DNA from 2 places in the Thalassospira sp. GB04J01 genome. Region 2 is predicted to be linked to the other one. Evidence: riboswitches for the same ligand, from Rfam matches in the RefSeq annotation. Region 2 holds a riboswitch; the other holds the start of a gene.
The links. A riboswitch is a leader RNA that binds a small molecule or an ion and turns the genes downstream of it on or off. The one in region 2 is predicted to bind cobalamin.
Positions count from the first base shown of each region.

Region 1: another riboswitch for cobalamin. It lies ahead of AMM48_RS17705 (DUF4198 domain-containing protein); the one in region 2 lies ahead of AMM48_RS20045 (ABC transporter substrate-binding protein).

Region 1 is NZ_CCDX020000015.1:413,985-429,978, reverse strand. Features, by position in the region: gene AMM48_RS17760 (hypothetical protein) at 1-67, shown strand, start outside; gene AMM48_RS17755 (bifunctional acetate--CoA ligase family protein/GNAT family N-acetyltransferase) at 291-2,981, shown strand; gene AMM48_RS17750 (MerR family DNA-binding transcriptional regulator) at 3,073-3,510, opposite strand; gene AMM48_RS17745 (hypothetical protein) at 3,655-5,142, opposite strand; gene AMM48_RS17740 (DUF4198 domain-containing protein) at 5,355-6,140, shown strand; gene AMM48_RS17735 (hypothetical protein) at 6,211-6,891, shown strand; gene AMM48_RS17730 (MFS transporter) at 6,898-8,346, opposite strand; gene AMM48_RS17725 (ABC transporter ATP-binding protein) at 8,369-9,097, opposite strand; gene cbiQ (cobalt ECF transporter T component CbiQ) at 9,081-9,878, opposite strand; gene AMM48_RS17715 (cobalt ABC transporter permease) at 9,875-10,489, opposite strand; gene cbiM (cobalt transporter CbiM) at 10,482-11,183, opposite strand; gene AMM48_RS17705 (DUF4198 domain-containing protein) at 11,201-11,998, opposite strand; cobalamin riboswitch at 12,167-12,376, opposite strand; gene AMM48_RS17700 (DUF924 family protein) at 12,527-13,069, shown strand; gene AMM48_RS17695 (glycosyl transferase family protein) at 13,155-14,219, opposite strand; gene yaaA (peroxide stress protein YaaA) at 14,256-15,029, opposite strand; gene AMM48_RS17685 (peptidylprolyl isomerase) at 15,224-15,544, shown strand; gene AMM48_RS17680 (DUF1491 family protein) at 15,622-15,972, opposite strand; gene AMM48_RS17675 (peptidoglycan DD-metalloendopeptidase family protein) at 15,973-15,994, opposite strand, start outside.
Region 2 is NZ_CCDX020000019.1:132,636-148,629, reverse strand. Features, by position in the region: gene AMM48_RS20085 (gamma-glutamyl-gamma-aminobutyrate hydrolase family protein) at 1-472, opposite strand, end outside; gene AMM48_RS20080 (nucleoside deaminase) at 771-1,223, shown strand; gene AMM48_RS20075 (Rrf2 family transcriptional regulator) at 1,240-1,713, opposite strand; gene AMM48_RS20070 (class I SAM-dependent methyltransferase) at 1,868-2,500, shown strand; gene AMM48_RS20065 (glucan biosynthesis protein D) at 2,573-4,174, opposite strand; gene AMM48_RS20060 (Atu4866 domain-containing protein) at 4,410-4,676, opposite strand; gene AMM48_RS20055 (SDR family oxidoreductase) at 4,791-5,525, opposite strand; gene AMM48_RS20050 (AraC family transcriptional regulator) at 5,767-6,624, shown strand; cobalamin riboswitch at 6,705-6,909, shown strand; gene AMM48_RS20045 (ABC transporter substrate-binding protein) at 7,139-8,170, shown strand; gene AMM48_RS20040 (iron ABC transporter permease) at 8,227-9,201, shown strand; gene AMM48_RS20035 (ABC transporter ATP-binding protein) at 9,198-10,034, shown strand; gene purD (phosphoribosylamine--glycine ligase) at 10,069-11,352, opposite strand; gene xseA (exodeoxyribonuclease VII large subunit) at 11,469-13,163, shown strand; gene AMM48_RS20020 (M23 family metallopeptidase) at 13,163-14,014, shown strand; gene AMM48_RS20015 (gamma-glutamyltransferase) at 14,030-15,583, shown strand; gene AMM48_RS20010 (MarR family transcriptional regulator) at 15,561-15,994, opposite strand, start outside.

The sequences.
Region 1 (15,994 bases), on a different contig from region 2:
AGTCGAAGAATGGATTGAACAATCCGAACGCTATGACGACGACAGCCACCAAGGCCACCTGCACTGATAAACAAGTGCAACGCATTGCCTGCTCCGACAGATATGTGACACTTGCATAAAAACTTTGTCGTCTCAGTGCTTTATTGATGCACAGCAACTCAATATAATTTGGCCTGACATATGATCTCGCAGCTGCAAGAATGGTATCAGGCGATGTCACGTAGATGATTGTTCACGTGACACCGCCTGATGCACTGAACCGGCCCCAGACATAACGCGGGAACACGGCCATGAGCACGATCAATCTCGACCATCTGTTTAAACCCAAATCCGTCGCCGTCATTGGCGCTTCAAACCGCCCGCATTCTGTTGGGCAGGTCATGATGAGAAACCTTCTGGCTGGTGGGTTTAAAGGGCCGATCATGCCGGTCAATCCGCACAGCCAGTCGATTGGCGGCGTTTTGGCCTACCCTGATGTCAACAGTCTTCCGGTCACGCCGGAGCTTGCGGTTATTTGCGTACCGCCAAAGGCCGTTGTGCCAACAATGGAATGCCTTGCCGACAAAGGGTGTCTTGCGGCAATTGTCCTGACTGCCGGGCTTGGCGCGGAACCCTTTGATGAGACGCGCAGCATCAAACAGGCAATGCTCGACATTGCCGCAAGCTGCAAAATGCGTCTTCTTGGCCCGAACTGTCTTGGCCTTATGGTTCCGGGCATTGGTCTAAACGCCAGTTTCAGCCATCAAAGCATTGAAAATGGTAAAATCGCCTTTGTGTCACAGTCCGGTGCGCTGTGTACCGCTGTGCTTGACTGGGCGGCCGCGCGCGGCATTGGCTTTTCGCATTTCATATCTTTGGGTGAATGCGACGATGTCGATTTTGGTGACGTAATTGATTATCTCGGGTCTGATCCACAAACCCGTGCGATCATGCTTTATATCGAATCCATTCATGAACGCCGAAGCTTTATCTCGGCTGCCCGTGCCGCATCCCGCAACAAGCCGATCCTGTGTATCAAGTCTGGCCGCTTTGCCGAAGGTGCGGCGGCTGCCGCGTCTCATACGGGCGCTCTGGCCGGGGCGGATGATGTGTTTGATGCTGCGATCAAGCGTGCGGGAGTCTTGCGTGTTTACACCGTCAGCGAAATGTTCTCAGCCGCCGAGACTCTGTCGCGCATGCGTCCGTTCCGGGGCGATAAACTGGGCATAGTCACCAATGGTGGCGGCATCGGGGTTTTGGCCGTCGATGCCCTGATTGAACGCCATGGCCATCTGGCACAGTTGAGTGACGACACCATCACCGCACTTGATGGTGTTTTGCCCAGCACATGGTCGCACGCCAACCCGGTCGATATCATTGGCGATGCGCCGGGCGAACGTTATGCCAAAACAATTGAGTGCGTTTTGAAAGACAGCAATATCGACAGCCTTTTGGTCATGCATGCCCCAACCGCGATCACCGACCCGGTCGAGGTTGCACAGGGTGTGATTGACGTCATCAAGACCAGCAAGAAAAATATCCTGACCAATTGGGTCGGCGAAGCCACCGTCGCCGAAGCCCGCAACATGTTCTACGCGGCGGGTATTCCGACCTACCGCACGCCGGAAAATGCCGTCGCGGCGTTCCAGCACATGGTCAATTACCGCAAACTGCAAGACCTTCTGATGGAAACGCCGCCCTCGATGCCGCACGACTTTACCCCGCAGATCGACAAGGCGCGACAAATCATTCATGCCGCCATTCACGCCGGGCGCGACATGCTGACCGAACCCGAAGCCAAGGCTGTCTTGGAGTGCTACGGCATCCCAACGGTTAAAACACTCGCGGCTACCTCTGTCGAAGATGCTGTCAAAACGGCCGACGACATTGGCTATCCGGTTGCCCTCAAAATCCTGTCAGATGACATCAGCCATAAATCAGATATCGGGGGCGTGGCGCTGAACCTTGACAGCAGTGACGAGGTTAAAAACGCTGCGACCAAAATGCTACGTACCGTTGAAAAGGCCTTCCCGACCGCGCGGGTTCGCGGCTTTACCGTACAGGAAATGGTCAAGCGATCCGGTGCACGCGAATTGATTGTTGGCATGACGACCGATCCGATTTTTGGCCCGGTGATCCTGTTTGGTCATGGTGGGATTGAGGTCGAAGTTGTCCGCGACCGCGCGATGGCCTTGCCACCGTTAAACATGAAGCTCGCCCGCGAACTTGTTGAAGGTACACGTATTTATAACCTTCTGAAAGGTTACCGCGACGTCCCGGCGGTCAACCTTGAAGACCTTTATATGACGCTGGTCAAGCTGTCGCAGCTTGTGGTGCATCTTGGCGAAGTTCTCGAACTTGATATGAATCCGCTGCTTGCCGATAAGGACGGAGTCATAGCCCTTGATGCGCGGATCAAGGTCACGCCAAAAGTCATCAGCGATGATAAGCGTCTGGCCATTCATCCCTATCCACGGCACCTGAAAAAGGAACTGGTGCTTGATGACGGCACAACCTATTTGCTGCGTCCGATCAAACCCGAAGACGAACCAGCGCACTATGAGTTCATGTCAAAACTCACCCCCGAAGACATTCATTTCCGCTTCTTCGGGTCGGTGCGTGAATTGCCCCATTCCGAAATGGCGCGCCAGACACAGCTTGATTACGACCGTGACATGGCGTTTCTGGCCATTGTGCCCGATGGCCCGGAACAAGGCCAAATCCACGGCATGGTGCAGGTTGTCATTGATCCGAACAATGAACATGCCGAATACGCCGTCATGGTTCGGTCCGACATCAAGGGGCGCGGTCTTGGCCGGGTACTGATGGAACAAATGATCGAATTTTGCCGCCGCAAGGGGACGGAAACCTTCATTGGTCAGGTCCTGCCCAACAACCGGCGCATGCTGACACTGTGTGAAAAACTCGGCTTTAGCCGCAAGTATCTCGCCGACGAAGAAGTCTTTGAAGTCACCCTGCCCTTACAGCGTGACCCGCAATAGAAAAACTGTCGTCCAAACATAAAAGCCCGGCTCAAATGCCGGGCTTTTTACGTATCGGACAGATCGCTAAATGCGTTTGTCTTGGATATGTTTATGCGGTTTCCATCGCCAATTTAGATCGGATATCCAAAAGCGCCTTTTCCGGATCAATGCCCTTCTGCGTCAGTGCATCTGCGGCCTCACGCTCAATCTTGCGCAATTCACCCAGCGTTGTTTGAACGTCATCAAGTTGCTGTTCAAGCTCGGAAATACGGCGACGCCCGACCAGCATCAAATGCGCAAGTTGCTCTGTCCCGCTCCGCTCGGCATCATAAAGATCGATGTATTCCTTGATGTCCTCAAGCGAAAAGCCAAGCCGTTTGCCGCGCAAAACCAGCATCAAGCGTGCCCGGTCACGGTAGTTGTAAACACGCGTGGCCCCTGCACGCTGCGGGGCAAGCAGGTTTTTGGTTTCGTAAAAACGGATTGCGCGCGGCGTGATGTCAAACTCTTCGGCCAGCTCGGTAATACTATAAAGCTTATCGTTCATGATTTTTCTTGTTTGTTAAAGACCATACGACACCATCGCAACATTAAGACATGCCAGTCAACCTATTTACGCTTACGTCACCATGACACGTCCGATGACGGCCCTAACGACAACGTCGTGGTTCTGGCCCTCTATGGCGCTGTGTTAATCCCGCGTGTTCAAAAGCTCGCGAACATATTCAAGGTTGACGGCAACAAATTGCGGTCCCTCGTAGCGTTTCCCATCTGTAATCGCGCCGGGCCACTGATCCTGATGACCTGTCCAAACGTTGCCATCGGGCATCGGGATCGCAAGGTTGCTGTCATATGGCATTTGATATGCGCAACGCAGATCAAACCGCCCGGTCAAACCATCCTCAAAAAGCGGCGTTTGCGCACTTCTTGGATCGCCAAGCACCCCCGGATATCTGTCAAAAACGGCTGGGTAGGTCACATGGTTTGCCAGATCGCCGGAAAATATCACCGGCAAAGGCCCAGATGCAGACAGTTGAAGGCCATCGGCATCGCCAAAAAACGGCTGATCGGCGGGCATAAAGTCGGGGGGCAAGGCAGATGGATCGGCATGTTCAATCGCGTTGCGCGCATTGATCAAACCGCGTGTTGTGCCCTTTTTGATGTATTTCTGACGCAGGAAAAAGCTGTTGTGAAAACAGGCTGATATGAAGTCAGGCTGCGGCACTGAACCGCCTTTGCCCAGCTTAAACACCGCCCCGCCGTTATATTCATCGCCTTCGGGTCCCGGGCGGCTATCGAACCAGCAGATATTGCCAAAATAGTACCAGAATCCGCCGCGCACACCGTCCTGTGAAAACAGTTTGTGGCAGTTGTAAAACCGGTTGCGCCCAATCCACCAGCCAACGGCGGTGGCTTCGGGTTCGACCGGATTGTCACGTATATAACTGAAATTATTATCAAAAATGCGAACGTCGCGGTTAAAGCTGCCGATGGGGGCCGCAAGGTTTTCGGCGGACACATCCATCCGGACGCCATTGTAACAATCGCGAATGTCATTGCGCGCGATCAGGACGTTGCCTGTGATGTCATCGGCCCCGAAAAACGCGCCATTGAGATAGCGAAACGGGGCTTTTCCATCGGGATGAATGTCACCGTCATGGATGTCATCCCAACGAATGCTGCGCCAGATGGTTTCATCCTGTGTCCAGCGACATTGCGTAATTTCAATGGCTTGCGTTGTGGCACCGTTGGCATACACCGCATAGGTGCCCGCCGTGATATCAAGCCTGGTGAAACACAGATCATGGCTGTTTTCGATATAGACCGCACTTGGCCAGGAGCGGATGATCGACAGGTTCTCGATCCGGATATGGGCGACATCAATCAGCTTAAATGCCGCGAACCGGTCGCGGCCGGGATTATTCGCTGAAACTGAATAATCCGGCTGATTATTCACTTTTAGTTGCGATCCGGTATCCCCGCGCAGGATGATCGGAGCACCTTCGTGACCGCTTCGTGGGAAAACCAATGGCTCGGAAAGCGGGTAATCCCCTGCAACAAGCCGTATCAGGTCGCCCGGCATGCTGTCCTTGACCGCCATATCAAGGGATTTGGTCAGTCGCCATGCGGCATCAACCCAGCATTCCTGCGCGTTTGGCGACACATATACAATCCTCATACAATTCCCTTTCGCAGCACATCCTGTGATTTTGCAAGCACGATACCGTAAAACCACCAAATGCAAAGTGTGATTGATGCAGGGCACTGACGGTGACGTCGCAAAATATCAATTCATACCTTTTGCGTTTTTGTATGATTTACTTTATTTCAAAGGGCATAGAACGATCTGAAATTGTTCGCGTAAAAGACTTCATAACAAAGGATTGCACAATGTCCCTGCCCTGCGGCTTTTTACCCAAACTTGCCCTTACTCTGGTCTTTAGCACTGCGGTCGTAGGCACGGCACAGGCGCATTTCCAGAAAATGATTCCGTCGGCCAATGTGGTCGATCAGGACAGCGGGACACAGGTGACATTTGATCTGACCTTTACCCATCCAATGACCAATGGCCCGGCGATGGAAATGGTCACACCGTTGCAGTTTGGTGTGCAGCACAATGGGGAAAAAACCGACCTTATGTCGTCGCTGACCGCCAAGACGGTGGATGGCAAGGGCGCGTTTGACGCCAAGACGACCATCAAGGCGCCGGGGGGATATGCCTTTTACCTTGAGCCGGTTCCTTACTTTGAGCCCGCAGAAGGCAAATACATCATTCAATATACCAAAACCGTTATTGATGCCTTTGATGCCGGGGAAGACTGGGACCAGATGGTCGGTTTTCCGGTTGAGATCGAACCATTGACCCGCCCGTATGGCATCTGGACCGGCAATGTCTTTTCCGGAATGGTGCGCCACAATGGCGATCCGGTCCCGTTTGCCGAAGTCGAAGTTGAATATGCCAATGATGGCAGTGTCACCTTGCCCAACGCGACATTCGCCACCCAGGTGATTAAGGCCGATGCCAACGGCATTTTCCATTACGCCATGCCAAAGGATGGCTGGTGGGTGTTTGCCGCATTGATCGAAGACGGCACGATGGCCGCCCCCAACAGCGAAGAACAAGTTCCTGTCGAGCGTGGTGGTGTGATCTGGGTGAAAACCGACGCAATGAACTGATTGGCGTGAAATGCGGGCAGGTTCCTGCCCGCTATTTTCCGTTGCGACATCCATAAAACAGGCAATCTCGATGACCTCACCCTATCGCAAATTCTTAAGTCTCCTGACCTTTCTGCTTGTTCTGCCGGTTGGAATGGCACAGGCGCATAACTTAAATGTCTTTGCGATCAGCGACGGCGAAGTGATTGAGGGATATGTCTATTTCACCGGGGGCACACGGGCGCGCAATGCGACTGTCACGTTGAAAGACGGTACTGACACCGCCCTTTTGACAACCACGGCCGACAGCGATGGCAGTTTTGCCCTGCGCGTCAGCCACCGGGCCGATTATGCCGTTTTCGCCGATACAGGGGATGGGCATATTGCAAATTTTGCACTGCCCAAAACCGAGTTTTTAGAAACCCTGCCCGAGGCAACAGATGGCGACGCCATCACGGTTAGCGCCCTTCATGACGCAGCACCCTTGGCCGATACCGCCCCCACGATTGCGCCGACCAGCACAGATGAAGACAGCGATGCCGTTTCGGGTAACGTTGCGGGTAACAATATCGGTATCAAGGGGCTGTCAGAAGGTGATTTGACGGCCTTGATCAATCGGGCGGTTGCGCGTCAGGTCGGGCCGCTGCGTGCCGAGGTCAATGCCTATCGCAATGATGTCCGCATGTCCGACATTCTGGGCGGGATCGGCATTATCATCGGGATTTTCGGTGTCGGCGCCTGGGTCCTTGCGCGCCGTCAGAGCAAGGCATAAGCGTTACTAGACCTGTTCGCCACTTTCGACCGGCCAGCGGCTGTGATGGCTGTCGATCACAAAGCGATGCTTGTGCGTGACCGGCGGGTGGAAATGTTCGTGGCGATGGCGTTCATCATCGTCAGAATGCGCATGAGCATGATCATTGGCATCCGCCGCATGGGTTTGGGTTCCCGGGTGTGCATGCGTATGGTGCGGATCATGATGGTCATGGGGATGGTCATGCCAAAAGCCCGGATGGCTGTGATGAATTTCCAGCGGATCCTTGCGCGGCCAGACTGAAACGGCCAACCCGACCCCCAGCAACGCCATGCTGCCCGACGCCAGAAAGGCAACGGATAAATCAACCAAGCCGCCCAGCCAGCCGACCATGGCATAGGCCACCAACCAACCACCATGTGACAGCGCAAAGTTTGCCGCAAAGAACGCCGATTTATCGCCGACTGCAGCCGAACGTTGCACCAGCCTGCCGCCCGGTGTTTGAGCAAATGTTGTCCCTGCCCCGGCAATGGCCCAAAGAATGGCATAGAAAACCGCGTTATCAAACCCGAGCATCATGTTGATGCCCCCAATCAGCATCGCCCCGGCGGCAAACACGATCCCTGACAACATCAATCTGCGTTCGCCAAGCAGGTCAATCACCTTGGGGATTAGGAAGGCGGCACACATCGACCCCGCCCCGGCACATGCCAGAAACACCGTCGTCATGATTTCGCTGCCGCCCAGTACCGACCGGGTCAAAACAACGGTGTTAACGATGATCATTGCACCGACACATGACACCGCAAAATAGACCGCAAGCAATCCCCGCAGGCGCGGTGTTTTAAGATAGGCCACCAAGCCAAATAGCGTGTTTTCATAAAACCCGTCGACCCGGTCTGTCTGAGCCGCAGCGGGGATGTTAGCGCTAACAATCAGGATGGCGGAGATAACAAAGGTCAGGCAATTGACGATAAACAGGCTGTCAAATTGCCAGACAAACAGTAAGGCCGCGGCGACAGCCGGACTGGCAAGGTTTTCAAGGTCATAGGCAAACCGGGCATAGGACAGCCCCTTGGTATAGGTTTTTTCATCATCAAGTATTTCGGGAATGATGGCCTGAAACACCGGCGTAAACCCGGCCGATGCCGCATTGATGACAAACACCAGAACAAAAATCTGCCAGATTTGATCAACGAACGGCAGACAGAGAACGATTGCGGCGCGCAGCACATCCAAACCGACCAGCCACGCCCGGCGCGGTACCCGATGGGCAATACCGCCCGCGACCGGCGCAATCAAAAGATACGCCACCATTTTAAGCGCCAGAACAGAGCCCAGAACAAGCCCGGCGTCCTCCCCGGCAAGATCAAATGCCAGAAGCGATAGTGCAACCGTGGTCAGGCCCGTCCCCACAAGGGACGTGATCTGTGCGCCAAACAAGTGGCGAAAGGCAGAAACAGAAAAAGGCGACATGGATGAAACCATTCATCAAAACTTACAGAGCGGCAGATGCGTTGGCGTTGGCTTTGACTGTGTCCTGTCCACGATCAGCGGCACTGCATTTTGGGGCGGAACGATCTGATAGCTTACCGCCGCGAAGTTCGAGTGTCCGGGTGGCGAGTTTGCGGCGGAAATGCGGGTCGTGTGAAATCAGGATCATGGCCTGCGGTAGACCGCGCAGGATTTCTTCAAGCCGTTCGAGGTTTTCTTCGTCCAGCGCATTGGTTGGCTCGTCGAGCAGCAGCACATCGGGGCGCATCGCCAAAACAGCCGCCACCGACACCAGCCGTTTTTCACCGCCAGATAGTTCATGGGTGATGCGTTCGCGCAAATGGCGCAGATGCAGTTGATCAAGAACGTCATCAACAATTGCCAGTGCCTCATCGCGGCTGGCGCCAAGGTTGAGCGGGCCAAAGGCGATGTCTTCGACCACAGTCGGACAAAACAGCTGATCATCAGGGTCCTGCACAATGAACCCAACCCGACAGCGCAGATCATGAAAATCGGCTTCTTGAACACGTGGCAGATCAAATGCCGATATCCGACCATGATGCGGTTTGATCAGGCCAACCAGAATGCGCAAAAGCGTGCTTTTCCCTGCCCCGTTCGGACCGGTGATAAAAAGCCGTTCCCCGGCATCAAGGGTCAGACTGACACGATCAAGCACCTTTTGCCCGGACCGATAGCCGTACGAAATATCGTTGAGTTCAATAAGCGAAGACATACATTCGATCCAACAGGACAAGTGCGCCAATCATGACGCCAAAACCAACGGCCAGTATGACGTCGCGGACCTTGAATTCCAAATGATCAATCATCGGGAAATGGCCACTAAAGCCACGGCATTTCATGGCCTCAAGCACGCGTTCCGCCCGTTCAAGGGAGCGGACAAGCAGCATACCGAAAAGATAGCCTATCGAGCGATAGGTATGGAATGTGTTACGCGCCCGAAACCCGCGCAGCTTCATCGCCATGCGCAGCCGGTGATATTCGTCATGCAGCACAGAAATATAACGCACCGTAAACATCATCAGATGCACCAGTGCCGCCGGACATTTCAAGCGATACAGGGTATGGCCCAAAGCCACCGGCGACAGGCCAGACAGCAAGCTTAGCATCATCAGGACAACCGCATTGGCCCGCACACCAATCAAAACCGCATGCATCAGGCCTTCTTTGCTGGCATCCGCCCCCAAAAGCGAAAACATCGGTGTGCCGGGTGTTGTAAAGGGCAACATCACCAGCATCACGATGATAAAGCCGTCCATCGCCGCCATGCGCTTTAAGGTCAAGCGCAGGGGAAGATCGGTCAGAAACACAGTCCCGAGGGCCACCAGAAATGCGCCAAAGGCAAATTCAACCTGATGCAAAGCCACCACCATCACAGCAAACAGGCCTGCCGCCACCACGCGCACACGCGGATCAAATGATCCGACAAACGACGGCGCAGTGCCGCCGCTTGCCTGTACGCCCAATGGCTGGTCATGCCCGAAAAGATGGCTCATGCTTGTTTATCTTTGGCTCTCAGACGGCGTGCTGCGATGTAATAGGCAATTCCGAAGAACCCGAATATATAGCCAATCCCGCCAAGAATCGATTGAAAGTCATTCTTTTCCTTATAGGCGGTAATTTCGCGGCGTAGCGGACGCAACTCATCGCGCACGATGGCCGCAATCAAGATTTCCTGTTGCTGGGTGATTGCAACATCTCCGGGAGCCGTATTGGGGCCATCACCGGTCCCTTTGGCCGGTTCACCCGTGTTTTGCGCAAGCTCATCGCCCGCGAGAACCGATGACATTTCAGAAATATCAAAGACAGTCTTGGCAATATGGCCCGCACCAAGATCGGCGCGAAAGACATGGTTGACCTGACTTGTCGGCGTATAGGTGAAAAAGCCGTCACTGTCGGTTTTGGTCTGACCAAGCTTGTTGCCCTGCGTGTCGAACACCTCAACCACTGTGTCGGCGGCCATGTCGCCATTGGAAAAGCCGATTTCGCCTTCGATATCGGTGCCACTGGCAAAAACAGATGCAATGACCTTATGGGCCTGAGCCTGTCCGGTTGCGGCAGCCAGAAGGAGTACCGTAACGGCCAGCACGGATAGAGATTTAGCCATTATTGGCCTCGCTCGTCGCCGGTGTCACTTGTGCGGCTTGCCCGGTGGCGATTGGGTACGGCGCATCATCATAGACCCGGTCATGAGCAGAGTCAGAGGCCCGCATCAGTTCCGGCTTCACCTTGCAAATCAGGTAAATGGCGGCGGCTGAAATCAGACCTTCGATGATCATGATCGGGATATGGGCAAAGAACACAAGCTTGGCGGCTGGTACGAAACCCTCGCCACTAAGCCCCAATGAGATCGCCACAAAGACGGTCGTTACCGCGATCGAAGACGCCCCGGCAATCCCGCCCCAAATGGCGGCGGTTGTCGGTGAACTTCGTGTGACCAAACCACGAAACGTCAACCCGATCAGCACCGCAGGCAGTGCAATATTGACGGTATTGACGCCGAGAACCGTCAAGCCGCCAAAGCCAAAGAAGACCGCCTGCAACAACAAGCCAACAAACAAGGCGGGAAACGCGGTCCAACCCAGCACAAGCCCGGCCAGACCGCTCATGATCAAATGCACACTGCTTGGACCAACCGGCACATGAATAAGGGATGCGACAAAGAAGGTTGCCGACAGCACGCCAGTTGCCGGAATTTTATCAATCGGCAGTTTTCGCAGGCCAAGACCGAGGCCCGCAACGGCAAGAACACCCCCGCCAATCAAAACTTCAGGAGCCAGTGCCCCGTCAACGATATGCATCTAATTTTTCCCTACACCTATTTCACATCATAGGCGCGAACCCACAGGACTGCATCCTGTGAAAGTTCTTTATCCTGATATTTCTTATCAGGACCACTGCCCAGCGCGGCAAATCCCCAAAAACCGGCCTTGGGAACGCCGAACGTGAAATACCCATTGTCATCGGAAATGGCGACAATCGCACCGCCCGGCATCGGAGATGCGGTTGGTTCTTGCGGTTGGTTATTGGCCATATCGGGTTCGGCCGCCATATATTCGATTTCAATTTCGGCCCCGGCAACCGGTTCACCTTCGGACAGGACACGACCGGTGAAGGTGGAGCCCGCAACAATATTGGTTGGACGGTTAAGCGGGACAATTTCGGTTTTCAGGCCTTGCGCATCCATCCAATCGGTCGGGATTTCATTGCGGTTGACGTAGGATTTGGTGATCTGCTGGATATAGATATCCTCGCTTTCCTCATAGTATGGCTCGGGCACCACCACCATGACGTAGTCACCACTACGTTTAAGCGTCAATGTGCCGTCATATGCCGCAGCACTATTTTCAGATCCCTTGAAGATGATTGGGGAAAGCGTTGATTTTAAATCAATATTTTCACCGCGATGCACCGCATAAAATTCAAGAGGTTCGCCCATATCCATGACATGGCCGTTCTCAAACGGGTGCCAGAAAATCAGTTTGACGGCGTGATCACCAGCTTTGGTGACATTGACTTCAGGTGTGTAGACCAACTGGAAATGCGCCTGCGCAGAGCCAGAGGCCAGTAAAGTACAGACTGCTGCGACAGCAAGCCTTAAAGGCGTTTTCAACATAGTATCGTCTCTTCCAAAAACGATGTGCGCATGGCAACGGCCCAACGCACAGGGTTAGGACAAGAACGATAGGATGGCTGGAAGCAGATGTCCGGATCGATAAAGAAACCGCATTTTCCCTGCAACCTGACGCTCACCCCGGCGTCCAACAGTTTCACATCAACCAATGTGTGGCTGATGGTCGAAGGCAGGTCTCCTGGCTCGCGGTTTTAAGAACATTGCGCCTTCCCGGTCATCACCAGTGGCATGTGCAACGTTCAAGACCGCTTACAGTTGCGGGGGCAGCCGTGGCATTGCTTAAGGGACTTTCCCACAACGCACCACGTTCCCTTTTAAGTCGATCTGATAAGGATCGACACCCAAGACAGCGTCATATTCCATCGGCGGTGATGGGGTGTCAACCATTACAATTCATACTTTTCAATATTTCGTCATACATCCGCAGAAAACTCGACGTTACGTCTTTGCCCTACTAAGATCAGCCAAACTTCAACACCCACAATCTCAAGAATAAGGGGCGGATGCGTTATGACACCTGAAACAGTTCTGGTTTTCTGGTTTAAGGAACTTGAGCAGAAGCAGTGGTTCGAGAAGGATCTGGCACTTGACCGTCACATCACCGAACGGTTTGCCGATTTCCATGCGGCGGCCAGTGCGGGGGAATTTTATCGCTGGCGCAAAACCGCCCATGGGCGTCTGGCGGAAATCATTGTTCTTGATCAGTTTTCACGCAACATGTTTCGCGACAGTCCTGCATCCTTTGCCACCGATACACTTGCCCTTGTTCTGGCACAGGAAGCGATTGCCGCAGGGGCAGACAAGAAGATTGTAAAACCCGAGGAACGGGCATTTTTGTATATGCCCTATATGCACTCGGAATCCGAGGCAATGCATGACATTGCGATGGAACTGTTTGATCAGCCCGGTCTTGAAAACAACCTGAAATTTGAAATCAAGCACAAGCAGATCATCGACCGTTTTGGTCGCTACCCGCACCGCAATGACATTCTGGGCCGGACGTCGACAGATGACGAACTGGCGTTTCTTAAAGAACCGAATTCTTCGTTCTGAGCATGAAAAAAGGGACGGTTGCCGTCCCTTTTTTGATTTCTTTCTGGTGCCGTGCGTGACGACATAAGGGTCAGATCAAAACGCCCTACCCGACATTTTTGTCGCGCACATCCCACCAGCCATCGATCAGCGCTTCGGCCTCGTCGATATAATCGGCCTTACCGGCAAGGAACGCGCCCATGGCGGCACTGCCCTTGATGCGCGCAATCGCAGGCGCATCATCGACATCGCCCCGCCAGACATCGAAAAAATGCTTCAAGGTTACCGGGCTTTGTTCTTCGATGTCTTTTTCGGTCCGGGGCAGCAAGGCAGGCCAGCGCACATCCCCGAGTTCACCATTATCGAGCATACGCAAATCGACATGTTTGAACGGGGTGCGTTCGGCCTCCCCGCCACCGCCCTTGATCACGCCAATACGCGGCAAATCAAGCAGTTTCCCGGTTTCACGATGGACATCAAGAAAGGCCGGGTGAAACACGCCAAGGAATGCGGCGCGTGCCTGCAGCGGGTTTAACAGACGCAACAAGGTGTTGACCGGGCTGCGCAACCCCAACAGCGGCCGCAGACCAATCAGTTCCTGTAACTTCGGATGCATGTGGCGCAGCGGAAGATAGGCAAACCCTTGTGACGCAATGTCAGACCGGGCTTCTTCGGCGGACATCGCCACCGGCAATTTAAGTGCCTTGACCGCTGTTTCAGTGCCGACACCATTCACAAGATGCGAATTATAGCCATGCATCAGGACCGGCACGCCGTTTTTCGACAAAAGAAGTGCGGAAAGAACAAACCACGGCAAGCCACGCGACCGACCCGCCGCATAGGACGGCCAATCCAGCATGGGACGGCCTTCTGCCTCGGCTTCGGGGCCATCATCGGTATCAAGGCGGGCGGCCTTGCGCACGGCCTCGATCATCCCGGCCAGCTCGTCGGGGGTTTCGGCCCGATAGCGCAGCATCAGCAAAAACGCGCCAAGCTGGATCGGTTCGACCTCATCGCGCAGGATCATTGAAAAGGCGTCAAACGCCTCTTCGCGGGTCAGGCTGCGTGAGCGGCCCGGCCCGCGGAAGAAAGTCCGCAAATAGCCAGAGAACGGATGTGCCTCGGGCAAGTGGTTTTCTTCCTCGAGCTGTTCAAGATGCTCGTCGGTCATTTCTGTCACCGAATTTGTTGCCAGTCTTGTTTGTTATCAGTCATGAACGCGGGTAAAGACCCACTCGGTTTCTGTCGAAAGATCATCCTGATAGCCATAGCCATCTACCGCGAATTTCTTAAGACCTTCGGGGGTCTCAAGGCGATTATCGATCATAAAGCGCGCCATCATACCGCGTGCACGCTTGGCCGAAAACCCAATAACCTTGGCAACCCCGGCTTTGACCTCTTTGAAGACCGGGGTAATGACCGGCCCTTCAAGGGTTTTGGTCTTGACCGACTTGAAATATTCGTTCGATGCCAGATTGATCAGACTGCGGTCTTTGTGGCCATCGGTCAGGCTGTTAATTTCGCGGGCAATTTTATCGCCCCAGAAGGCATACAGGTCTTTGCCGCGTGCATTGGCGAGCTTTGTACCCATTTCAAGCCGGTAGGGCTGCATCAGATCACGGGGCTTAAGCAAGCCATACAGTCCAGAGAGCATCCGAAAATGATCTTCGGCCCAGTCGATATCCTTGGCCTTCATCGTGTCGGCATCAAGCCCGACATAGGTGTCGCCGCGAAAAGCGAACATTGCCGGTTTGGCGTTGGTGCGATCAAAAGGCCGTGAGAAATGCGCAAAGCGCTGATAGTTAATATCCGCCAGATTTTCACTTATCCCCATCAGCTTCATCAAATCGCGACGGCTTTTTTTGCGAGCAACTTCAATAAGCTCCTCGGTGTCATCGAGAAACACAGGTTGGGAAACAGCCATTTCTGGCGCATCTGTTTCGAAATCCAGTTTCTTGGCCGGGGACACAACAGCAAGCATCTATCTGCCTCTTCTCTTTCATCTCTGATCATTTTGTCGTAACAAGCCACAAGGCATGGTCAATGTCTAGGGTTCAAGCCCATGTACAGGCGTATACGGCTGTACATGAATTTGGACCCTGGGCCTTATCCATAATTTCTAATCTTGCATAAAACCCGCCAAACGCAAGCCATTGGCGGATGAAAGGACCCATTATGAGTGAACAAGTTCGCGCGTCGCACATTCTTCTGATGTATGCCGGTTCGGCACGCTCGACCGCCACCCGTACCAAAGAAGAAGCCCTGACTGAAATCAACGGTCTTAAAGATCAGGTTGCCAACGGTGGTGATTTCGCAGAGCTGGCCAAAGCCAATTCCGATTGCCCGTCCGGTCAGCAGGGTGGCGATCTTGGCTTCTTTGGCCGTGGTATGATGGTTCCGGAATTTGATGCGGCTGCTTTCACCATGGACGTTGGTGCGACTTCTGATGTGGTTGAGACCGATTTCGGTTACCACCTGTTGCAGCGCACCGCCTAAGGCGACGCCCTTACAGAGACGCATTTATAAAGGTCGGCACAATGTTGCCGGCCTTTTATTTTAACCGATAGCGGCCCTTAAAAATCGACAATTGGTGCATCAAGTTCATATTCGCCTTTGTGGTCTTCGACCTCCAGCACCCAGACATCGCGGTCAAAGGCGACCTGTTTGCGCCAGTATTCGTCACAGTTAAATTCGGTTTCGCGGCCCCCGTCGGGGCCGCCGGCGACCTGCATCCAGCCCATATCGCCATCAAGGGTGGTTACGCGCGAATAAACAAAGCAGCCCGCAGCAAAGCGGTTGAGCTTGACCAGTACAGCCCCGGCGTCTTCGTTGCCCATATGGGCGATCATGGCGATGATGGATGATGACTGGCAAATCGCGATTTGACCACGCACCCAAAGGCCTGCTTTTAAACGGGGTTGCATTTACACCCCTTCCCGGCTGGCG
Region 2 (15,994 bases):
CAACCGTGACATCGTGGCCGGATTCATCACGCGGATTGGGCTGTTCATGCGCCAGCGCGTTTTTGACACTATCAGGAATGTGCTGGATCAGCGACCCGCCAAGGATCACGTTAAGCAATTGCTGCCCGCCACAAATCCCCAGAACCGGCATATCACGTTTAAGTGCACCTTCGGCCATCGCCCATTCAAACTTGGTGCGGCGATCTTTGGTGACAACCGTATCATGGACTTCTTCTGCGCCAAACAGGGTTGGCGAAACATCAAACGCCCCGCCGGTCACGACCAGCCCGTCAATCAGATCAAGCAGATCAGGCACAAGGTCAACCTCATGGGGCAGGGGCATTGGAATGCCACCGGCTTGCGCCACCGCACCAGCATAGTTTTCACGCAGCGCATACCACGGGAATTTCGAATAACCGCCCGGTTCTTCGGAATCGAGTGTAATACCAATGATCGGCTTGCGCGTGGTCATGTCGGGTGCAACTTTGCTTGTGGTAATGCTAAGGCGAATAATTCTTGGCGGAAACTACCCTTGCAACCGCGTAAGGGCAACGGCAATTCACGCCGATGGTCTATGCGTTGTGTGCAAAGGCCAAACTGGCATCATCTAACGGACGATCCAATGATGATCTCTTGACCGATCCGATGCGAGATTGCACTGTCATATGGGTTCAGACCCTAAACGGGCCCTAACATCAAGTAAAAACAAACGCCGCTTTGGCAAGTTGTGCCGCTTGCTCCGTGCAGTGCATGATCGGGATGGAAAAATCATGAGCGCAGACAGCTTTATGGACATGGCCCTTGAAGAAGCCCGTGCCGCCGCCCGTCGCGGTGAGGTGCCGGTGGGGGCGGTTCTGGTCGATGCCGATACGGGCGAAGTCCTTGCACGTGCAGGCAATCTGACCGAGGAACTTAACGATCCGACTGCGCATGCCGAAATCCTTGTCATTCGGGCGGCAGCCGGGGCTAAGGGCGAGCCAAGGCTTCCCAATTGCGATCTGTATGTCACGCTTGAACCCTGCCCGATGTGCGCCACGGCCATTTCTTTTGCCCGTCTGCGTCGGGTTTATTTTGGGGCCTATGACCCAAAGGGCGGTGGTGTTGACCACGGGCCACGCGTTTTTGAAAGCTCATCATGCCATCACCGTCCCGAAGTGTATGGCGGTATTGGCGAGATTGAAGCTGGTAAATTGCTGAAGGATTTCTTTGGCAGCCTGCGCTGATACCTGGCATCGGGGCTTAGGGGATTTTGCTGGCATCAAACCGGTAATCATCCGGATTTAAGCCAAGTTCTTTCATCCGGGTTTCATAATCACGGGCAAGATCGGCCATTGTGATTGCCGAAAGCGCGCTTAGAAACGTTTCTGATGCGCCGCGCAGCGCTTCGGCGGTGGCCGCATTGGCGGCCTGTTCCATCAGACAGTGCGATTCTTCGTTGCCACAGCCCAACGCAAAAATCTTTGGCGCGCCAAGCGCGTCATAAATCCCGGCAAGGGTAATGTCTGACAGCGGTTTGGCCAGAACCCAGCCCCCGCCATGCCCCTTGGTCGAGGTGACAAATCCCTGATCGCGCAATCCGGCCATGGTGCGTCGGACAACAGCCGCATTGGTATTGAGCATCCTGGCAAGCAGATCGGATGTTGCCGGCTCCGTCATCTGGTCAAGGTGCAAAAGAGCATGCAGCACGCGGGGCATGCGGTTGTCTTGACGCATCAAAGGGCTCCTGTTGGTCGGTCGATCCTGTCTGATCTTTAACACATGAAACAACCAAAGATACATGAAATTGACAGATGCAGCAAATCATGTAACTTATAATGATGCATGATTTGTTTATCAAACCGCACTGTCACTTTAGTTGAGGCATGACATGAACATTGATCCGAAAATGGACCCGATAGAGTTTTGGGAACAGCATTATGAAAAGGCCACGTCCGAAACCAGCGGTCGGCCAACGGCGGTGCTGGAGAAATTCGTAACTGACCGGACTTCTGGTGCTGCGCTGGAACTTGGATGTGGCAAGGGGGATGATGCGGTCTGGCTGGCGAAAAATGGCTGGGCTGTAACCGCGATTGACATTTCTGCGACCGCAATGGGCTATGCGCGCGCCAATGCGGTGCGCAACGGTGTTTTGGAAAAGATCACATTTGATCAACGAGATCTTATGACCGACTTTCCAACGGGAAGCTTCGCGTTGGTGACCGCACAGTTTCTTGAATCCCCGGTGGTGTTTGCGCGCAATTCGATCATCAACTGTGCATCGCGTCTGGTTGCGCCGGGGGGATTGCTGTTGGTGACGTCGCATGGGTCGGTGCCATCATGGTCATGGGAAAAGCCCGATAAATGCTACCCAGAACCAAAAGAGGCGCTCGAAAACCTAAGCCTTGACCTGACTGAATGGACGCAGATCTGCGTCGATAACCTAGACCGTTTGGCAAAGGGTCCGAACGGGGAAGAAGGCATGGTGCTCGACACGGTCATCGCCCTTGAGCGCAAAGGTTAACTGGCAAACCTTAAATGCAAACGGACCGGCATCGTCATGATGCCGGTCCGTCGTATTTCGGTATGTAGCGACCTAGCCTTGCTGCTGGTTGGTAAGTCCCGGCAGATGCTGGAACATCCAGGTTTCGCTTAAGGGTGCATCATCAAGTTTCAAATACATGCGCAAATCAACCGGATCGGTGCCGGTGGCCTTAAGGTCGAACGCGGCCCGCCAGATCCTTGTATCCATGATCGGTTCGATCTTGGTGCGCACAATCTCGCCGCGCGAAGTCGAAACGATGACTTCCGGGAACTCGCCATATTCAAGGGTGCCCAGAATATCGCCTTCGAACTCGACGGAAAACTTGATCTCGTCTTTGGGGCGGTTCGTACCCGGTTCCCCACCACGACCCATGCGGGTTGCGGTGACCTTGGCCAGTTTTTCAACCGGGAACGGATTTTCAGCCTGCCAGTACAAACGATATTTGAACTGATAACTGTTGCCCGCCTTGGCTGGCTCATCAGGCACCCAGAATGACGCAATATTGTCGTGGATTTCGTCATCGGTCGGGATTTCAATCAGCTGAACAGCGCCCTTGTTCCAGTCTTCAAGCGGTTCAACCCACAGGCTGGGACGGCGGTGATAGCGCACCCCATCAAGATAATGGCTGACCTCACGGTCGCGCTGCATCAAACCAAAACCACGTGGCGTGTGATCGCCAAAGGCGGAAGCGCGGATGACTTCGGGGTTATTGAGCTGTCGCCAGATACGTTCACCACTGCCGGTCCAAAGCTCCAAACCGTCAGAATCATGGACTTCCGGACGCCAGTCAAACCGGAATGACTTGTTCTGTTCTGAATACCAGAACATGCTGGTCAACGGCGCAATGCCAAGACGTTCGATGTCTTTACGGATAAACAGGTGCTTTTCGATGTCCATCGTGACCCCTTTGCCACGATAGAGCAGGAATTTATACGCACCCGTAATGCTGGGCCCATCGAGCAGGGCATAGATCGTTACCGGGTCTTCGGCCGATTTGGCAGGTTCGATGTAAAATTCGCGAAAATCGGGGAACTCTTCGGGTACGGATGTGGCGGTATTGACCGTGATGCCACGTGCGGACAGGCCATACTGGCCTTCATCGCCGATGGCGCGGAAATAGGATGCACCAAGAAATGCCGCCCAATCCTGGGTTTTCCAGTCATCGCGTTCAAGGTTCTCATGCAGGCGGAATCCGGCAAAGCCGCTGTTGTCGGACAGTTTGCGCGCGATGCTGTCTTCGGGCATATCAAAGTAATCCGGACGATAGACAACTTCACGCGCCGCCCCGTCTTCAAGCAGATACATATGCACCGGCTTGGCGAAATACATGCCCAGATGGAAGAACGTCATCGGATAAGTGCCCGACCCATCGGCAAACGGCGAATGGTCGCGTTTGTAATGCAGCTTTCCGTGGGTGTCGTAATCGATTTTACCGACAATCTCGGGATCGGGTGCGATGGGGGCAACATAGTCCTTTGTTGCCATCGTCTGCGCCCGATTGATCAGTGCGTCAAAATCAAAGTTCTGCGCTTCGCCCAGTTCAAGCGTGTCGTTCGCGGCCATTGCCGCCCCAAACATCGACATGCCCGGCAGGATGACACCTGCGGCGGCCACGGATTTCAAAAAACGTCTGCGTTCCAAAGAAGTTGTCATTCACCAAGTCCCGTTTGTCGAATATGCCGGAATAATACCTGACAGTGTGGAGGTAATCGGGACAAATGATGGCAAATTCAAGGTCGTAATCACTGCATCTTATGCATGACACTCCGCAGGAACGACATTTCACAAGAAAGATCGATACCGCCGGGCGATATCGATCTTGGTGGAGTTGCGATACTTGAAGTAAACGTGACGACAGTTGCCGGGCGGTTGCGGGTGCGTGCTGGGATCAGTTGGTTTGATCTTGGCGAAACATCACCATGCCGCCGTGATACAGCACATCATTTTCAAAATATCCATCGGCGGTAAAACCGGTGTCATCCTGATAGGTGACGTAGTTTCCCGAAATTTGATAATCGCCCTGATAGGCCGATTGTTGTGTTCCGCGTGCCTCGTCATAGCGACCGTCAGAACGCAACTCCTGGCGGACATACCCATCCTCGGTGACCCACATGCCGACATAAGGATGCGGTGACGTTTGTAATGCTGTGTTCATCTCTGTCTCCTGCGGGAAGGCTGCTGATGGTGCGAACACCATCAGCAGGAGTATCAAACGTGATAAGAAAACGTGACGTCTCATGATGGAAGCCTGCGTCTTGGTTCGAATTAGTTAGAATGCCGACGCGGTTGGACGGACGATGACTTCGTTGACGTCGACATCTGCGGGTTGATCAAGCGCGTAAAGAACAGCACGTGCAATGGCATCCGGGGAAAGGGCAATTTGACGGAACTGCTTTAGCATTTCCTTGCCGGTTTCATCCGTGATGTCATGACCAAGTTCGGTTTCGACCACACCCGGTGAAATTATCGTCACGCGAACATTTTCGCTTTCCTGACGCAGTCCTTCGGAAATGGCCCAAACGGCATATTTGGTCGCACAGTAAACGGCGGCACTTGGTGCGACGACATGGGCGGCAATAGATGCGGTATTGATTACATGCCCGATGCCCTGTTCCTTAAAGATCGGAAGGACCGCGGCAATACCATTCAAAACGCCGCGAATATTGACGTTGATCATATTGTCCCATTCGTCGGTTTTAAGTTCCGCCATATGGGAAAGCGGCATGACACCAGCATTGTTAAAGATCGCATCTACACGGCCAAACATGTTCTTTGCATGATAGACAAGTGCTTCGACACTTTCGCCGTTGGTGACATCGACCGCGCGCGCCATTGCTTTGCCACCCGATGCTTCGATTTCGGTGGCAAGTTGGTCAAGTCGTTCGGTGCGGCGCGCACCCAGAACGACGTTTGCACCACGGCTGGCCAGAAGTTTGGCGGTGGCTTCGCCGATACCGCTGCTGGCACCGGTGATGATAACGGTTTTGTTTTCGACGTGATTGATTGGGTTCGGCATGACATCCTCCGTGTGTTTGTGTCATGGCCTTACTGTGTCGTTTTCGATGCGTTTGATGAATACACAGAACTCGACATCGATTGCCTAATCCTCCAAATCCGGTTTGAGGTGCTTTGCGGTACGGTTTCGCGGTGTATACTGGGGTCACTGAAAACAAAGGGTTTGGGTGATGGATAACTTTCAACGGCTATGCCATTTAATTGACAAATACTGTGAACCGGATGGGGCCGTGCGCACCGCGGTTGAACCGGTGTGGATGTATCGTTCGACCGGCCCGACCCTTAAGGTGCCAACGATTTACAGGCCCTGTCTGTGTCTGATTATTTCGGGTGCCAAGGAAGTTACGCTGGGTCAGGAAGTCTATCGCTATGAGCCCGGACAGTTGCTTGCGGCATCGGTGGACTTGCCATTGGTCGGGCATGTGACCGATGCGACACCTGATCGCCCCTATCGCAGTTTGTCTCTTGATCTCGATGGGAAAATTCTTGGTGACCTGGTTGCCTGTATGGATTTGAACATCGGGGCCGATGGCGACAGTTTCAGGGGCTTGTTCGTCGAAGAAACATCCGAGGGACTTGTCGATGCGGTCTTGCGTGTCGTTGAGCTTCTCGAACACCGAGAAGAAATACCGGTGATGTTGCCGCTTTTGATGCGCGAAGTGCATTATCGCCTGTTACGGACTGGGCAGGGTGCCTTGATTGCCCGTCTGGCGATGGGCGGCAGCAACATGCAGCGGATTTCAGCCGTGCTGCGTTTGATGAAAGACAACTTCCACAAGCCGCTACGGGTCGATGAGCTGGCCAGTCATGCTAATATGAGCCCGTCTTCCTTCCATCATCATTTCAAGCAGGTGACCGCCATGAGCCCGCTGCAATATCAAAAACGCCTGCGCTTAACGACCGCCCGGCAAATCATGTTGGCCGAAATGAAGGATGCGGCCAGTGCGGCCTATGAGGTGGGATATGAAAGTACATCCCAGTTCAGCCGCGAATATGCCCGCATGTTTGGGGCGCCACCGATGCGTGATATCTCGACAATTCGAAGCCAGCCCTCAGGGCATGAAGTGGTAGAGCCCTCCGTTCATTAGTAGGTCCTAGCCCTAGGTACGCCAGATGCGCATTTGCCCTGTGTTACCCGTAATTCGCTTGACGGGTACGGGGGGCTGTGTGACATCCTATTTGAGTTGGTATCCGAAAGGATAAAGGGAATTCGACGCAGCCATGCCGATGGTAAGGCTGTCAACCGAAGCTGCCCCCGCAACTGTAGGCGGTGAGCACTTTTCTGATCAAAAGCCACTGGGGTTTACCCTGGGAAGGCAGAAAAGTGTGACGACCCGCGAGCCAGGAGACCTGCCAACATCACGACACTGGACCGGGCGGGGTGCCCCGGAAAATGTCGGCCATGTGTTACGGTCGCTGGCAGGATATCAATCATCCCGCCCTTTCTTTGGCCCTGATACCGTCCGCCATTTCCCGACACTTTTGCCAGTCCATTGACGACAGGAATGGTTGTGTTGTGTTATAACATAACAAGTGTTGATTTGGGATGTTCGGTTTCAGGAAAAGTCTCCTTGGCCGTCATATCCTTGGAAAGGGTACAAAGTGATCACATTGAACAAACATGTTCTTGCAGCCGGGGTGTTTGCTGCGGGACTGGCATCTGTTTCACAACATGCATCGGCAACGGATTATCCGCTGACCTTGAAAAATTGCGGTCGTACGGTGACCTTCGATCAGGCGCCAACACGTGTTGTTTCGCTTGGACAAAGCAATACCGAAATTCTTTATATGCTGGGGCTGGCCGACCGGGTTGTCGGGACGGCTGTATGGTTTAATCCGGTTGCCGAGGAATACCGCGACGCCAACGCCAAAATACCGCGTCTTGCCGATAATGATCCCAGTTTCGAAAGTGTCGTCGGACAGAAACCCGATCTGGTGACCAACCAGTATCAGTGGCATGTCGGCCCGAATGGCGCGGTGGGAACCATTAAACAGTTTTCCGAGCTTTCCATTCCGGTCTATACCGCGCCCGCCGATTGCGTGGGCAAGGACAACACCACCGGCGGCGATGGCACGCGCCTTGATGCGTTTTCGATGGATTTGATTTATCGTACGATCACCGAAATGGCGCAGATTTTTGATGTTGAAGAACGCGGTGCCGAACTGACGGCGGACCTTCGTGCGCGTGAACAGGCGGCGCGTGATCGCGTCAGTGACGTTGATGGTCGTGGGATCAGTGCCCTGTTCTGGTTTTCAAGTGCGGAACTTGATGTTGATCCGTTTGTTGCCGGGCAAAAAGGCGCACCGGCCTATATCGCCAATGTACTGGGCGTGAAAAACGTCATCGACAGTGACGATGAATGGCCAAAAGTTGGTTGGGAAACAATTGCACGATCCAACCCCGACATCATTGCGATTGGCAAGATGGACCGTCGTCGCTTCCCGGCCGATGACTGGGAACTCAAGATGAAATTCCTGCAATCTGATCCGGTCACAAGTCAAATGAATGCGGTTAAAAATGATCATGTGATCGTCCTTGATGCGTTGTCGATGAACCCGACGATCCGCACGATCAACGGCATAGAAAAACTGGCCGCCGCCGTTGAAGGCTTCCATACGGACGCCAGCAATTGATCGGTCTGCTTTCACTTGCCTTCACCAACCGCATCAGCGCGACGCTCGTCGCGCTGATGCTTCTGTGCGTGACACTGGCGTTTGCCGCATCAGTTGGTGAGACGGCCATTCCAATGCAAACCGTCATCAATACCATTGCCAATCATGTCTGGAATGCCGGGCATGAGGTTGATGTCATTGATGCAGGCATTGTCTGGAATTACCGGTTAAGCCGTGCGGTGGTTGCGGCCAGTTGCGGGGCATCATTAGCGGTCGCCGGTGCTGTATTGCAGGGCTTGCTGCGCAATGCGTTGGCCGATCCCTATTTGTTGGGGATTTCGGCCGGGGCATCGACCGGGGCGGTCAGTGTCGCAATCCTTGGATTGGGGGCCGGGGTACTTGGGTTGTCGGTCGGGGCCTTTATCGGGTCGCTGGTGGCATTTGCATTTGTTGCCTTATTGTCGCTGCAGGCGGGCAGGGGAACCGGGGCGATCATTCTGGCCGGTGTTGCCGGATCGCAGCTTTTCAATGCGATGACCTCTTTTATCGTGACCAAATCTGCCAGTGCGGAAGAAGCCCGTGGGATCATGTTCTGGTTGCTGGGCAATCTAAGTGGTGTGCGCTGGCCGGATGTCTGGTTGGCCTTGCCGGTGGCCATTGTTGGTCTTGTAATCTGTTTTGGCTATTCGCGTGCCCTGGATGCCTTCACCTTTGGCCGGGATTCAGCCGCGTCCCTTGGTGTGCCGGTCCGGCGCGCCTATGTCGTGCTGATTGGCTGTGCCGCCCTGATGACGGCTGTGATGGTCAGTATTGTCGGGTCTATCGGGTTTGTTGGCTTGGTGATCCCGCATGCCGCGCGGTTTTTCGTTGGCACACGCCATAGTGCTCTTTTGCCGGTATCGGCCCTTATTGGTGCGCTGTTTCTTGTCTGTGCCGATGTTTTCTCACGCATGATTGTGCCGGGTCAGGTCCTTCCCATCGGGGTGATCACGGCTTTGATCGGTGCGCCTGCCTTTGCCCTGATCCTCTGTCACGGAAGGGTCCTTCGATGAGCCTTGAACTGCAAAATGTAGACTGGCAAGCCGGGTTCAAAAAGATCATTACGGATGTGACAATTGCGGTAAAGCCCGGCGAGTTCCTTGGCCTGATCGGGCCGAACGGTTCGGGTAAGACCACATTGATGTCGGTTTTGGGCGGCCTTCGTCGACCATCGCGCGGCGATGCCATTTTGGATGGGCAGGCGTTAAAAAACATCGGGCGGCGAAATCTTGCGCGACGCATCGGATTTGTCGAACAACAGGCCGACACCATTGACCGGATCACCGTGACCGAGGCGGTGTCGCTTGGCAGGACGCCGTACCTTAGTCTGCTGTCCCCGTGGTCGGAAAATGATGACGCGGTGGTGGACGATGCCCTCGACGCGGTCGATATGCGATCAATGAAAGACCGCATGTGGCATACGCTTTCGGGCGGTGAGAAACAGCGGGTCCATATCGCCCGCGCACTGGCACAGGAACCGGAATTTCTGTTGCTTGATGAACCCACCAACCATCTAGATATCCGACATCAATTGGGCATTCTTGAACTGGTCCGAAGATTACCGGTAACAGTGGTTGCGGCCTTGCATGATTTGAACCACGCGGCGATGTTTTGTGATCGGATCGCGATGATGGATGGTGGTAAATTACGCGCGATTGGCACCCCGCAAGATATCCTCATACCAGAAAACCTGCGCGATGTGTTTGGCGTTTCGGCAACGGTGGAACCCGATGATATCCATCCGGGGCGCTGCATGATCCGATATCATGCAGGGAACGCTAATGCAGACGTCGTTTCGGATTTTTCGGATATAAAGGCGAACATAAAAAAAGACCGGATTGCGTAAATCCGGTCTTTTGAAAATGCGATGGTGTGGTGGCTTATTTCTGTTCGCGGGTCACTGCACGCCAACCGATATCCCGGCGGCAAAAACCATCTTTCCAGTCAATTGCATCAACCGCCTCATAGGCGCGTTTTTGCGTTTCGGTGACAGTCGCACCGCGTGCGGTAACCCCCAAAACACGACCACCCGTCGCGGTCAGCTTATCACCAGCCATTTTGGTTCCGGCATGCAGCACCTTGACCTTGTCCATGGCATCCGCCGCGGCAACGTTTTTGATCTCGGTGCCTTTTTCATAAGATCCCGGATATCCTTTTGCCGCCATGACAACCACCATGGCGGTTTCCTCATACCATTGCGGTTTGACGGTATTAAGCGTGCCACTGGCCGCCCCATCAAGGATATCAAGAACGTCTGATTTAAGTCGTGTCATCAGAACCTGACATTCCGGGTCGCCAAACCGAATGTTATATTCGATCAGTTTCGGATTGCCCGCGTCATCAATCATCAGACCGGCAAACAAGACACCCTTGAACGGGTGGCCTTCGTCGGCCATGCCCTTAACCGTGGGAACAATGATCTGTTCCATGACTTTGGTTTCGACGTCCTTAGTGAAAACCGGGGCCGGGGAATAAGCACCCATGCCGCCGGTGTTGGGGCCAGTGTCACCTTCGCCAACCGCCTTGTGGTCCTGTGCGGCGACCAGTGGAATGACGTTTTCGCCGTCACACACCGCAAAGAAGGATGCTTCCTCACCGACAAGGAATTCTTCAATGACAATTTCCGCACCGGCATCGCCAAACTTGCCACCGACCATACATTCATCAATCGCAGCAAAGGCTTCGTCAATTGTCATACAAATGATTACGCCCTTACCAGCAGCAAGGCCATCGGTCTTAACGACAATCGGCGCGCCGTGTGTTTTGACAAACACCTTGGCATCATCAGGGGTGGTGAAACGGCCATAGGCGGCGGTCGGAACCCCGAACTTTGCCACCATGTCCTTCATGAAACCCTTGGAACCTTCAAGCTGGGCGGCGGCCTTGGAACAGCCAAACGATTTGATCCCGGCGGCATCAAGTGCATCGACAAGGCCGGCAACCAGCGGGGCTTCGGGACCAACCACGACCAGATCAACCGCGTTGTCCTTGGCAAACGTCACCAGACCGTCGACATCGCCATCGGAAATCGTCACGCATTCGGCCGAATCCGCGATCCCAGCATTGCCCGGTGCGCACCAGAGTTTGGAAATGCGCGGGCTGCGCGCAATGGCCCAGCACAGTGCGTGTTCGCGTCCACCGCCGCCAACGACCAGAACCTTCATGACTTTATCCTTCGACTTGTCCGATTGCTTGATGGTCCATGCGTGATGAACTAGGCTTGTCACCAAACCCACCCCGCTAGATAATTTATGCGGGCTTTTAGCATAAAGTGCCCTTGATGACGCAAGATTTGTTCGACCCTTTTGCCCCGGTTCCTGAAACGCCCGCGAAATCGGGAAATGCGCCCGAATTTTCGGTGTCCGACCTGTCCAACGCGTTAAAGAACACCGTTGAAGATGCCTTTTCGTTTGTGCGCGTGCGCGGTGAAATTTCCGGGTTCAAGCGTGCCAGCAGCGGCCATATGTATCTGGCCCTTAAGGACGACAAGGCGGTTCTGGACGGGGTCTGCTGGCGCGGGCAGGCGGGTAAACTTGGCCTTGTGCCCGAAGACGGCATGGAAGTCATCGTCACCGGACGGCTGACCACATTCCCCGGACGGTCAAAATACCAGATTGTCATCGAAACGATGGAAGTCGCGGGCGAAGGCGCGCTTTTAAAGCTTCTCGAAGAACGTAAAAAGAAGCTGGCGGGCGAAGGCCTGTTTGATGCGGACCGCAAAAAGCCGATCCCGTTTTTGCCCGATGTCATTGGCATTGTCACATCGCCGACCGGGGCAGTGATCCGCGACATCATGCATCGCCTGCGCGATCGTTTTCCGCGCCGGGTATTGTTGTGGCCAGTGCTGGTTCAGGGAAATGGTGCCGCCGAACAAGTGGCCGAAGCTGTGCGCGGCTTTAACGACCTTTTGCCCTATGGCCATATTCCGCGCCCTGATGTGTTGATTGTCGCACGCGGTGGCGGGTCGCTTGAAGACTTATGGGCCTTTAACGAGGAAGTGGTTGCTCGTGCGGTGGCCTATTCTGACATCCCAGTGATATCGGCGGTCGGCCACGAAACTGATACCACCCTGATTGATTTTGTCTCCGACCTGCGGGCACCGACCCCGACCGGGGCGGCGGAAAAGGCGGTGCCGGTGCGTGGTGACCTGATTGGTCAGATCGAAGAAAACGGATTGCGGTTGTCGCAAGCTGTTCGCAGATTGGGTGTGGAAAAGAAAACAGCGCTTGAAAGTCTGGCGCGGGGTTTGGGCGATCCCAAAAGGATGCTCGAAGAACGCAATCAGATGTTGGACAACTGGGCGGATCGTTTGCCTCGTTCGGCGGTCAATGTCGTGAGCCAAGCACGGGCGCGCCTCAATGAAACCAGTGCACGGCTGGTCAGTCCGCGCGAACAGCTTTCGGAAAAACGTGGGCGGCTTGAAAATGCCGCCGTGCGGCTGGACGGCGCGATGAAGTCGGCCGTGCAACTGCAAAAATCCCGCCTTGATCGTGCGTCTGCCGGGTTGCGCCCAAGTGACGCCAAACGCGATGTTGATCGGGCCCGCAAACAGATCACGGATCTTGGTGCGCGCATGGGTGCAGCCGTGAAAAACACCCTGACGCGTGAAGCCGAAGGACTGGCGCGCTATGACCGTCTGCTGGAAAGTTATTCTTATCGCAATGTCCTGAAACGCGGCTTTGCCGTGGTGCGCGACGGGGCGGGCAATCTGGTGGAAAAATCCGCCGATATTGTCACCGGGCACGGATATGATCTTGAGCTGGGTGATGGCGTGACCCGTGTTACGGCTGGCGATGCGACAACTGGGCCTGTATCCACGCTGACAGCCCCGACGTCAGGTGGGTCGCGTGATGGCGAAGATATGCCAGTTAATGCGGTTGCCACATCAAAGCCCGAAACGGCCAGCAAACCAAAAGCCGTCAAAAAGAAAGACCCACAACCAAAAGACGATGACAGGCAAGGGAGCCTTTTGTAATGCGCTTGGCAATCACCACCCTTATCGCAGTTGCCGGAATCTTCGCGGCCACCACAGTCAGAGCCGCAGAACCAGTCTATCAGGGGCAGTTTGTTCAGGGCGGAATTGTGTTTGGTCAAACTGACGCCGGGGATCAGGTTCTGCTAGATGGCGCGGCGATTGATACTATCGCAGTTGATGGCCGGTTTGTTCTGGGTTTCCCACGCGATTACGAGGGTCCTGCCAAACTGACGATCAAGCACAGCGATGGCAGTATCGAAAACTTTGCCTATGACATCGGCGACCGCGAATTTGATATTCAGCGGATTGATGGTTTGCCCAAGAAAATGGTCACACCTGATCCCGCCGTGATGGACCGGATCAAGGATGATTCCCGTCAGGCCCGCGAAGCGCGCACCGAACGGTTCACCGAAAAATTCCTCGAAAGCGGTTTTATCTGGCCTGCGTTAGGGCCGATCAGTGGTGTCTATGGATCACAACGGATTTTAAACGGCGAGCCACGGTCCCCACATTGGGGCGTGGATATTGCGGTTCCGACCGGAACGGCCGTGGTTGCACCAGCCGACGGGATCGTGACCTTGGCCCACCCGGATATGTATTTTTCTGGGGCGACGCTGTTTCTTGATCATGGTCTTGGCATGGTGTCGGCGTTTTTGCACCTGTCTGAAATCGATGTCAAAGTCGGCGATATGGTAAAACAGGGTGATCTGATCGGCAAAGTCGGCGCATCGGGCCGGGCCACCGGACCGCATTTGGATTGGCGGATCAATGTCGGGGCGGCAAGGGTTGATGCGCAACTGCTGGTCCCGTCGATGGAAGACGCGCAAAAGGCGGCAAACGCCAAAAACTAACGGGAAACGCATGCCATGAAAAAGCACGGGGCCGTTGCCGCAGGACATGATGTTACCGCAGGTGCCGCTGCCCGTGTGCTTGAGGAAGGTGGCAACGCCTTTGATGCAGTGATTGCCGCAATGTGGGCGGCCTGTGTGGCCGAACCAGTTTTGGCATCCCTTGGCGGCGGCGGGTTTGTGATGGCCCGGCCAGCAGGTAAACCACCGCGTCTTTATGATTTCTTTGTTGAAACCCCGCTTGAAAAACGTGCGCGTGAGGATCTGGAATTTGAAAGTCGCCTTGCGACCTTTGCCGGCGGTGTCACACAGGAATTTCATGGTGGCTATGGCTCGGTTGCGACGCCGGGTGTTGTCGCCGGGATGTTTAAAATTCATCACGACCTTGCGGGTTTACCCATGGCGCAATTGGCCGAACCTGCGATTACGGCTGCGCGTGACGGGATCGAACTGGATGCGTTTCAGCGATATGTGATGGGCATTGTTGAGCCGTTACTTGGGTTTTCACCCGACAGCCGGAGAATCTTTGGTAAACCCGGTCATCAGGATGAGGACGGCTTCGAATTGCTTGATGAAGGCGTTCTTCATCACCAAGCCGATTTAGCGCACAGCATTGATTATCTGGTCCGAACCGGTGTTGGCGGGTTTTATCACGGTGACCTTGGCGATGCGCTTGTGCGCGAAAGCCGTGCATCAGGCGGCTATTTGACGCGGGAGGATTTGGCGGCTTACCGGGTGTTGATCCGTGACCCGCTTTTGGTTGCCGGGCGTAAAGGCCGCTTTGTGCTGAACCCCCCGCCTGCATCGGGCGGGGTTCTGGTTGGATTTGGTCTTAAACTGGCGCGTGATATGGCCTTGGGGTCGTTTGGGTCTGCCCGCCATCTTGAAGCCGTATCAGGCGTTTTGCATGCCACGGGGCTTGCGCGTGGTGAGTACGGTGCGTCGCCGGTTATCCTGTCAGATGAGTTGTGCGAAAGTTATCGTATGATGATTGGTGAGCGCCCGCTTAGTCAGCGCGGGACGACCCATATTTCGGTTGTCGATCAGGACGGGAATCTTGCGGCGGCAACCCTATCAAATGGGTCGTCATCCGGGCGGGTGGTGCCTAAAACAGGCATCATGATGAACAACATGCTGGGTGAGGCAGATTTGTCATCCGATGGTTTCCATCAATGGCCTTGTGGGGTTCGGATGACATCGATGATGACCCCGGCCCTTTATCTGGGGGCGGATGGATCATCGGTTGCCTTGGGATCAGGAGGATCAAACCGCATTCGGTCAACCATGCTTCAGGTAATGTTGAACATGGATGCCTTTGACATGACATTGCATGGCGCGGTTGCGGCTCCAAGACTACATGTCGAGGACGGTCTTCTATCGGTTGAACCGGGCTTTGATGAGGCACTTCTTGATGGCTTAAGTATTCAGAACCAGCAGCGTTGGGAGTCTGAGGATATGTTCTTTGGCGGGGTACATGCCGCGAAGGTCAGTGCAGATGGTGCAACATTTTCTGCCGTAGGGGACGGACGGCGGAATGGGCATCGAATCGTTACCGGGTCGGATCAGACCTAAGGTCAAGGATCGGGGCGGCATCAATCTTTTCCGCGTCCATCATGAAGGCCACGCGCTGCATGGATGTAAGGAGCTGGGTCTTTTCCCAATCGGGCAGGGATTCGAATTGGGAAATAAACTCTTCATGCAGCATGGTCGGCGCGGTTGAGAGGATTTCGCGTCCAGCATCGGTCAGGACCGTGTTGACCACACGTTTATCGGTGGTGCTGCGGCGACGCTCGGCAAGGTTTCGCTGTTCTAGGCGGTTTAAGATCGTGGTCACCGTCGCCTGACTAAGCGAAACGTGGTTGGAAATGCGTTTGACCGTGACATTTTGCAGCTCGTCAATCGCGCGCAACACCATGACTTGCGGAATGGTCAGGCCGCAGTTCTTCATCATCCGTTTTGAATGCAGATCGGTCGCCCGGATAA